2 regions of the Pelosinus baikalensis genome follow, and region 2 is predicted to be linked to the other one. Evidence: riboswitches for the same ligand, from Rfam matches in the RefSeq annotation. Region 2 holds a riboswitch; the other holds the start of a gene.

Region 1 (4,619 bases), on a different contig from region 2:
CATTGCGTGAGCAAATGGGGCAAAGGATTATAAGCAGAGTAGCTCCTTATGAAAAAGAATTAACAGCGATTGCTACATTCTTTAATAATCAGATTTTAGCACCTAAAGCTGTTAATGAAAGCGATTCTTTAACAGCGGCTCCGCAGAATTATAAAAAGGTTCTAAATATGACAGCAACAGCGTATGCACCAGGGACATTAGACAATGGTAAATGGGATACTAAGACTTATGTAGGAAGCAAGGTGCGTTCAGGAGTAGCAGCTGTAGATCCACGGGTAATTCCCATGGGAACGAAATTATGGATTGAAGGTTATGGTGAAGCTGTCGCAGAAGATCAAGGAAGTGCCATTAAAGGAAATCGTATCGATTTAGTCTTCAATGATCGTCAAGATGCTCTTGATTATGGTATTCAAAAAGTAAAAGTGTATGTGCTAAATTAATAAAAAAACAGCTCTAGTTTGTGACCTGCAAAGGTTACACAAGCTAGAGCTGTTTTTTATAGAAGGTATAAGAGTTACAGCCCGTTTATCATTAGGCAGAGACGTTATCTTAGTAATGTTGGCAGTAAAATCTTTGGTATAAGCATTTTCGTGATATAGTTTTATCGTCGCCAAAAGTAAATGCCTCCATTTTGTTAATTTTAACAGCATATAAATACTATTATACTATTTTCCTCCTTGAATACATATATTTTTAGAGAGTGTTCTATTAGGGAGGGAATAGTGTGACAATAGTAAAGATCAGGCGCCAACAGATATTTTACAGCGTTGCTATTCTATTGTTAATGAGTCTTATTTTTGGAATGGTAGGATTTGAATATATGGATGAGAAAGAATTAGCAGCGATTGAGAATCAAACAATGACTGCGCCTTCAGGAACAGTAAGTGTAGTTATTAAAATATCCCAAAGGATATTAGAGGTGTATAGTGATGGAAATTTACATAAGAAATATCGAATTGCTGTAGGTAAGAATAAGACCCCTACACCTATTGGAGAGTGGAATGTAGTATGGAAAGATTATAACTGGGGCACAGGTTTTGGTACTCGCTGGATTGGACTTAATGTACCATGGGGGATATACGGGATACATGGAACAAACAAACCTTGGTCTATTGGGCAGTTTGCTAGTCACGGCTGTATCCGCATGCGCAACAAAGATGTAGAAGAATTATTTGAATGGGTACCAATCGGCACTCCTGTGCGTATTGAAGGGCGTAAAATAAAAGTAGAACGTACTCTTAAACACCAAATAACAGGGTCAGATGTGTCCGTATTACAAATGAAGCTAAAAGAATTAGGTTATTTAAATAGCCGAGCTGATGGTATCTTTGGGACCGTTACGAAACAAGCCGTTGAAGCATATCAAGCAGAACATAATATGGAGATTACTGGTATTGTAACCAAACAAATGTCAGATTTGTTAGGAATTTGAACACCTAATTTTGACTATTTGCATAAAATATAGTATTATATCTATAATGCCGAATCCTTATAGGTACGGGGGAACCAATATAAAAACAGGGGATAATCCGTTAAAACGGAGGGGCGCGTTCTTCGATCTCTCTTTTCCCTATCCCGACAGCTAACCCCGGAGGCTGAACGTTAGGAGTTTTTTGTTATTGCGTTGTGCGTAATCAATAACCTCCGAAGCGTTAAAAAAGAGAGGTGAACAAATGAAAAAGGTTTATGTAGCAGTAGCATTAGCTTTTTGCATGCTGCTAAGTAGTGCTGTCGTTTTTGCCGCACCTGGGGACAAACTAATCAAGTTTGGCATGCGCGGTGAAGATGTGCAAATGGTTCAAAAATCACTTTTAGAAAAAGGTTTCTACTTCGATGAAGTTGATGGTGTTTTTGGGAAGGCAACATTAAAGGCAATTAAAGATTTTCAAATTAGCAACGGCTTACTGGCTGATGGAGTTGTTGGTAGAGAGACTTTACTGTGTTTAGGGCGTCCTGGCAGCGCTGACGGTAATCCGAGCAGGTATAGCAGGTCCTTAAATATGAGTGCATCTGCATATAGTGCTTATGATGATGGAAACTCCAATCATACATATGGTGGTAATTTAGTACGTAAGGGAATTGTAGCTGTTGATCCTAATGTAATTCCCCTTGGAACGAGGTTATTCATTCCTGGCTATGGTCATGCAATCGCAGATGATATCGGCGGTGCTATAAAGGGGAATAAGATTGATCTAGCCTTTGATAGCCATGGTGAGGCAATGCAATTTGGCAGAAAAAAAGTAATTGTATACATTTTAGATTAACAGGCGTAAAGCCTGTATTTTTTTTGAATTAAGTGTTTTTTCGTTTTTGATTTATTAGCTGGTATATAAAGATGAGTCAAATAAGATACTACTCTAAGACAGAAAAAACAGATTTAGTTTGAGGAGTGTATAGATTGGATATATCAGGGAATACATTAGCATTGTTGTTGGCTTTCGTTTCTGGTGTGCTCATGGCAGTACAGGGAGCTTTAAATGCAGGATTGAGTAAAGTTATTGGTCTTCTTGAGACCACTTTTATTGTGCATATTACAGGTACAATTCTGATCCTATTGCTATTATTCGGAATGAAAATGGGTAAGGGCGATTTATCCGCATTTGCCGAGGCACCTTGGTATGTTTATCTTGGAGGAGTAGTTGGCGTGGGAATTATTTATCTTGTAGCTGCTAGCATCCCAGAAGTAGGAGCGGCCAACGCAACAACCGCAATCATTGTGGGTCAAGTATTAACGGCCATAATTATTGATCACTTCGGTGCATTCGGCTTAGCGCAAATCAGCTATGGATGGAATCAAATATTAGGCCTTGTATTATTGGCAATAGGAGGAAAGTTACTATTAAGCTAAATTATTAGTAAATAAAAGCGTTATGATTTTACTGATTACATAGCAAACCAAAAGGCATTTTTAAAAGTTTTTAAGATCTTTCTTATTTAACAATTAAAGAAAGAGGAATAATATAGCTTGCAGTCGAACTATCATTAGTTATTTCAAACAATAATGACAGTAACGGAGGAATGCAAGTGAGCAATTTTGAAAATGACAAAATAAATTCGATTGTGGGACAAGGAAGAAAAAAATACTCTTTGACTTTTGGAGATGAAAAAACGAGCCATACGGGTCTTGATGATATTTATTTAGAAGTTGAAGAGCGTATAGTAGAGGCCATAAAATTTGGCGATCCATTTATATTTGAAGGATCAAATGAGCGAGGCAACCTTTTTTATACCATTGAGCGTACAGAAGAGGATTACATTCTTAGTGTTAAAGAAGTTACTGAGGAAACGGCTGATTTACTCAAAAGTACCTTGGAAAGTGTTAAACGGCTAGGAAAAGAAAAAATGGAAGAAATCATGGAAATTATGATCTTAGAAGAGATTGATATTGATATCAAAAAGACACGAGATCTGCCTCTCGAATCAAGTTATGAAGCTATTATTGCACTACTTCAGGAATTAAGAGAAGATGCAAACGAAGCTCTTATTGATAATTTAATTCGCCTTCAAGAGATCATCCGAGAATATGAAAGTGATTTTTGAATAAGTGCTGTGATCATAATAAAACTACATAAAAACTACTTGCAAAGCAAGTTTGAATACTCTATAATATAAAGAGTGCTCTACTGAATAATATTTTGATACAGCACATGTGCAATATAAAGGGGTTATAGCTCAGTTGGTTAGAGCGCTTCGTTGACATCGAAGAGGTCTGCGGTTCGAGTCCGCCTAACCCCACCAGTAAATTCAAGCCTTCGCAGGTATGCGGAGGCTTTTCTTATGTTAAGTTGTACCTTACGTTGTACTTTATCGTATTTTAAAATAGACATATTTAATAAATGTCTTCGACGTGCGGACATGTTTATTTGGTTTGTTTCCGTTGGCTTTTTAGACTACTCAAGACGTCTTGTATAACTGATGCTGTTTCATCTTGGATGCTTTCACAATCATTTTTAAATTATAGAAACCAGGACATACTAAAAGTAAGGCTAACATTCGAAGGAGGTACAATATGGCTGATCACATAGATGAATGGACAGAGATCAATAAATTTGTTCAAAAACTATCCGAAGAGGATCGATTAAAATTATTCCAAGAACTGAAGCGTTCCGGATCAGTTGAAAATCCCATCCAGTATACCGAAACACACCTAGAAGGCGGTATAGAGGAATATCGTGATAAAGGAGAGAATTTGCTCTCAAAGAACCTGAATGGTCGATGGACATAAAAAATAAATAATCTAACTTTAAACCGTAGTCAGAATACAAATTTATTTGACGATGAGGCAAGTGCTTATCGAGTGTAAATAAAGAAACTCCCTAAACATTTAGGGAGTTTCTTTATTTTTGTTGCCTAGATTTCATGAAATTATCTACTTGAATTTTAGCCGCGATCATCAGCCTTTTTTGCCCAATCTATCTTCTTTATTTTCAAAATATCATCGGCAAATTCTCCCGAATAAAGGCTTGGTGAGCCCTGTAGTGTTTTTTGTTTTACTTAAAGATAGCTTAAATACAGTGAATGTTGCTACCTTGCTTTTTACATTAGCAACCAAGTTAGCTTCTACCTCAGTTGAAGGGTTCTAACAAATTGAAAGTGATTTCATAAAATAAAAGACTAGC
Region 2 (4,619 bases):
TTTTTTCGCAGCAGCAGCTCCCAAAGTTAGACCTAAAGCAACAACCTCTTTTACAGTTGCAGGAAATCCTTGAGCATTTTTTCCATAGTTCTGGGGAACATAACCAATTAACCCGTGTCCCTTTGCTGTAAATATATTTTTCCCACCAATCTGAACTTGTCCTCTTGTTGGCTTTATAAGCCCGGCTATAATCTTGAGCATCGTACTTTTTCCTGCTCCATTAGGACCAACAACAGCAACAAAATCACCTTGTGAAATAGTTAGAGATATATTATCGATCGCAACATTGGTATTATAGGAAAAATGAATATCAGACAGTTTCACTTCACACATTATCGATTCTCCTCACAGAGTTTTACAATTTGAACATAAACCTAATAGCTCTACATTATGACGAATAAGTTCATATCCACTCTTTCTAAGCAGTTTTATAAATTCATCATCAATTGGACAGTAATCAATACAAACGGCTTTACCACATTTCACACAAACTACATGATGATGATGATTTGCATGGGCCAATTCATAACGTGTTCGTTCTTTCCCCATTCCAGTTATCGGTATCAGCACACCATTCTCTGTTAACATATTAATATTTCGATAAATCGTATCTAAGCCTATATCGCTATATTCTTGACGCACCAAATTCCAAATTTCATCTGCGGTTAATAAACCTGCAGTCTGCACTATTTTTTCCATAATGATACGCCGCTGGGGTGTTATGCGATAACCTTTTTCCTTTAATTTCTTCATTACATCATATATCATATATATCTTTCCCTTTTTTACAAATAATAAGATTCTTATTAGAACGGCAAAAAAATAAAGTTACTATAATATTTGAAGAACAAAAAATCGAATACCTATTTGTTCTACCTTATCTAATGACACTATAACCTATTTCATACCAATTTTATATAGATAATAAAAATCCAGGATTACCACCTAAGTTATCTGGCAATACCTAGTCTTCTTGTACTTTATTTTTCTAATTTAAATACTAAATAAAAGTAAGGAGGCATTTTGCCTCCTATAAACCACATTATAAGACTCGGCGCGCTCCTAAGTAACGTGCTCCCCAATAACCGCTGTCCAATCGATCGATCACGACACCACGGCTAGAAGTAGCACTAATAAACTTTCCATTTCCCACATAAATACCAGAATGAGACGCACCGGCTTCATACGTAGTAAAGAACACTGTATCTCCAGGTTGCAAACGGCTGTACGATACAGACTGTCCAACTCCATACTGTTCATCAGCAGCTCTTGGCAAGTAAACTCCAGCTTGCGCAAATACATATCGAGTAAAGCCCGAACAATCAAAACCATTTGGTGACGTGCCACCAAATACATACGGTACGCCTTGATAATTCAATGCTGTCTGTACGATTCTTCGTATGATAGCACTGGAACTATCACGGCTTACTGGCATTTCTCTGCCCATAAGAGCACGATATGTCTGCATGCCAATCACTCCATCAGCATCCAAGCCCCTGTCTTTTTGAAAATCTTTTACTGCGTTTGCTGTCATTTCGCCAAAATCTCCATCAGAACTACCAGCATTGTAACCAAGAGCATTCAATTGTGCTTGAATGTTAGCGATATCGTCTCCTTGGTCACCTTGATGATAGGCTGCAGCAGCGCAGGTTATAGTTCCTGCACTTACTAAAACTAGTAAGAACACTACCACTCGAAAAAACTTAATCAATATGCATACCCCTCTCACTAGCCTCCGAGGTTAGCTGACGGGTTAGGGTTGAGATCCCCCTACTTTCAGGCAATGGTAAAGCCGCCCTACACGTTTCACCCCAAAACTGTGGTTCCCCCGGTCCTGTGCCTTGATTAGGCATTTATAAAACTGCACTTTTGTATTATTCGCTTTATTTCTAAAAAATCCTGCCACATATCTCATCTTTTTACATATTTTATACTATATTTTATACTATGTTTTATGTAACTCATCGGTTACAATTTTATTTCTCATTATTACATATTAAATATAAAGAAATAGCAAAAGCTCTTTTATTCCTGCTTCTGCCGTTTATATTCTGCCCGTACCAAGTATAAAGGACGTTGTTTTACTTCTTCAAATATACGACCTACATATTCACCAATAATACCTAACCCAAGTAATTGCAAGCCACCTAAAAGTAAAATACTAGCTGTAATCGTTGCCCAGCCTGGTACTGCTTCTAGTGTAAATAGTTTAATATAGATAACATGCATCGTAACACTAAAGCTAATCAAGGCGAAAAGTAGCCCTATATAAAAGGCGAAACGAAGTGGCAACTTAGAATAAGATGTAATGCCGTCTAAAGCAAAATGCATCATCCTACCTAGAGAAAATTTTGATGTCCCTGCATAACGTTTTGGAGCAACAAATTCTACTAAAACCTGTTTATAGCCAATGGCTCCAATCATACCGCGAATAAAGCGTGCTCGTTCTTTAAAACGGCGAAAACTTTGAACTACTGCTTTATCTAGTAAACGAAAGTCAGAGCCACCTTCTTGTATATGTACCTTCGATAATTTGTTAATTATTTTATAGTATAAGGCAGAAGTAAGGGATTTAAACCAAGATACACCTTCCGTACTAATTCGTATGGTTTGTACTACTTCATATCCCTCTTCCCATCTGGTTAGTAAGAGGGGCAACATTTCCGGCGGATGCTGCATATCCCCATCCATGGTAATCACCCCGTCCCCTTCCGCATAATCAAGTCCACAAGTTAAAGCCAATTGGTGTCCAAAATTACGCGCCATAATCAAACCTCGTACCCTATGATCTTGCTGAGCTAATCTTTCCAATATGAAAGGAGTCGCATCTTTTGACCCATCATCTACAAAAATCAATTCAAAACAATACGGTAGAGGCTCCATATATTTGCAAACTTCTTGATAAAAAACCTGAATGTTCTCTTCTTCATTAAACACAGGTACAACAATTGAGATCGACTTCATCTTCTCGCCTCGATTCTTAGCTGCCCACCTTTATGATTCCGATACATGACTCTCCTGCTTAAGATCTTGCCTTAGCACTACTGCTTCTCTTAAATAAATATGCTTAATGTCCTTTTGAGGCAAATCTGTATTTAATAATATAAGTACCCGAATGCACTGAGGGACACCATTTGGACTATCAATTTCTTGTGTTCCGAATAATGGTACTTCTGTCCACCCTATATTTCTAGCAGCAATCGCTGGAAAAGTAGCATTAATATCTGGAGTCGAACTAAAAATAACAGCACCTATATCCTCCATTTCGAATTCATTAGCTTGTACTATCGTAGTTAAAAGCTCTGTTACTCTTTCAATAATTTCAGTGGATTCATTTTTAACTACTGTTGTAGCACCTCGGATACCACGCAACAAATTTATCATCCTCTCTGTTATTACATTTTTAGATATAAATAATTCTATATAAACTGCTTTATATCCTCTATACATTATACAAAGGTTAGGATTTATTACAATAGCATGAACCACAATGGCTGCATTTCCACCAGCCACATACAGGACATACCAAATTCGTCTCATTTAGTTCTATATACATTCCTTCATGATGATCCTTCCAGCAAAACACACTGCCTTGGTCCCTATATAGTACAACATCGTGAGCATCAACCCAAGTCTTTTCATTCCCTATAGTGAATAATAGATCATTATGACCTGTTTCCTGATTTATCCGGTAATCTTCGATCTTAATCTTTTCTTTTTTATCGTCCTTCGTATATACTACATACAAATTTTTAATATTCATACTCCCTCACCCCTCCATAATTAATATGAAGTTTAAGAAAGATGTATACCATAGTAAAGATAAAACCTGGATTATACCAGGTTTTATCCGATGACTATGATTATTTTTGATAAAAGGTTTTACAGTTTGTTTGCTCACTTTGATTAGCGGCTTTGCCCCCACCATCCACATTTACCTCAATTGCAGAGGCATCACAGTGTTCACCATTTTTCCAATATTTACAATTCGAAACCGTACATTTTACACCATCTAACATGAGTTCACCTCCTTTTTTTTTCAATCTTAGTATACAAAAAAGCATTATACTTTATCCATTAAGTAAAAAAAATATATATAAAAGAAATAGGGAATGAAAAGCCTTCATGAGCTTCTCATTCCCTATCGTTTAATCCAAGTTGTAATTCTTTTAAACTTCTATGTACATCTTCAATTTGCGAAGAAGCTACCTGAGGAAATCTTCCAATCTCAATCGTCTCCAGGATAGGATTCTTCGTCTGATCGTAATGAACCCCGTACCAGATCCCTGAAATACCACTCTCTATCCACTCAGCCGCTTCAGCGCTATCTAGTAAATCAATCTTAATATGCCCTATCCCAAGAAAATCACGAATTTCTTGTCGTTCCTCCGAAACAAGAGACATTTTATTAATGAAGATACTCCAGGTTTCACCGGTATCAATAAAACGCTGCAATGCACCATAAATTTCAAACAATATCGCTCTAGCTTTTGGCGATTGATTCATTTCCTTACTCATCAATTTTCACAACCTCTACTTGCCATTCATGAAGCACTAACAATATCTGTTCTACTATTTCATCTACTTTTTCAGCTACAATAGGAGTCATTTCCAAGCCG

What was found. A riboswitch is a leader RNA that binds a small molecule or an ion and turns the genes downstream of it on or off. The one in region 2 is predicted to bind cyclic di-AMP.
Region 1: another riboswitch for cyclic di-AMP. It lies ahead of LMF89_RS05995 (3D domain-containing protein); the one in region 2 lies ahead of LMF89_RS20720 (C40 family peptidase).

Annotation. Positions count from the first base shown of each region.
Region 1 covers NZ_JAJHJB010000005.1:177,431-182,049, forward strand. The annotation lists gene LMF89_RS05985 (3D domain-containing protein) at 1-440, shown strand, start outside; gene LMF89_RS05990 (L,D-transpeptidase family protein) at 725-1,432, shown strand; cyclic di-AMP (ydaO/yuaA leader) riboswitch at 1,470-1,611, shown strand; gene LMF89_RS05995 (3D domain-containing protein) at 1,674-2,264, shown strand; gene LMF89_RS06000 (DMT family transporter) at 2,390-2,848, shown strand; gene LMF89_RS06005 (hypothetical protein) at 3,019-3,540, shown strand; tRNA gene LMF89_RS06010 (tRNA-Val) at 3,662-3,738, shown strand; gene LMF89_RS06015 (hypothetical protein) at 4,010-4,225, shown strand; gene LMF89_RS06020 (hypothetical protein) at 4,344-4,583, shown strand.
Region 2 covers NZ_JAJHJB010000040.1:33,046-37,664, forward strand. The annotation lists gene LMF89_RS20710 (metal ABC transporter ATP-binding protein) at 1-333, opposite strand, end outside; gene LMF89_RS20715 (Fur family transcriptional regulator) at 346-768, opposite strand; gene LMF89_RS20720 (C40 family peptidase) at 1,043-1,711, opposite strand; cyclic di-AMP (ydaO/yuaA leader) riboswitch at 1,716-1,862, opposite strand; gene LMF89_RS20725 (glycosyltransferase family 2 protein) at 2,026-2,964, opposite strand; gene aroH (chorismate mutase) at 2,995-3,513, opposite strand; gene LMF89_RS20735 (hypothetical protein) at 3,461-3,763, opposite strand; gene LMF89_RS20740 (DUF1540 domain-containing protein) at 3,864-4,019, opposite strand; gene LMF89_RS20745 (hydrogenase expression/formation C-terminal domain-containing protein) at 4,135-4,518, opposite strand; gene LMF89_RS20750 (HyaD/HybD family hydrogenase maturation endopeptidase) at 4,511-4,619, opposite strand, start outside.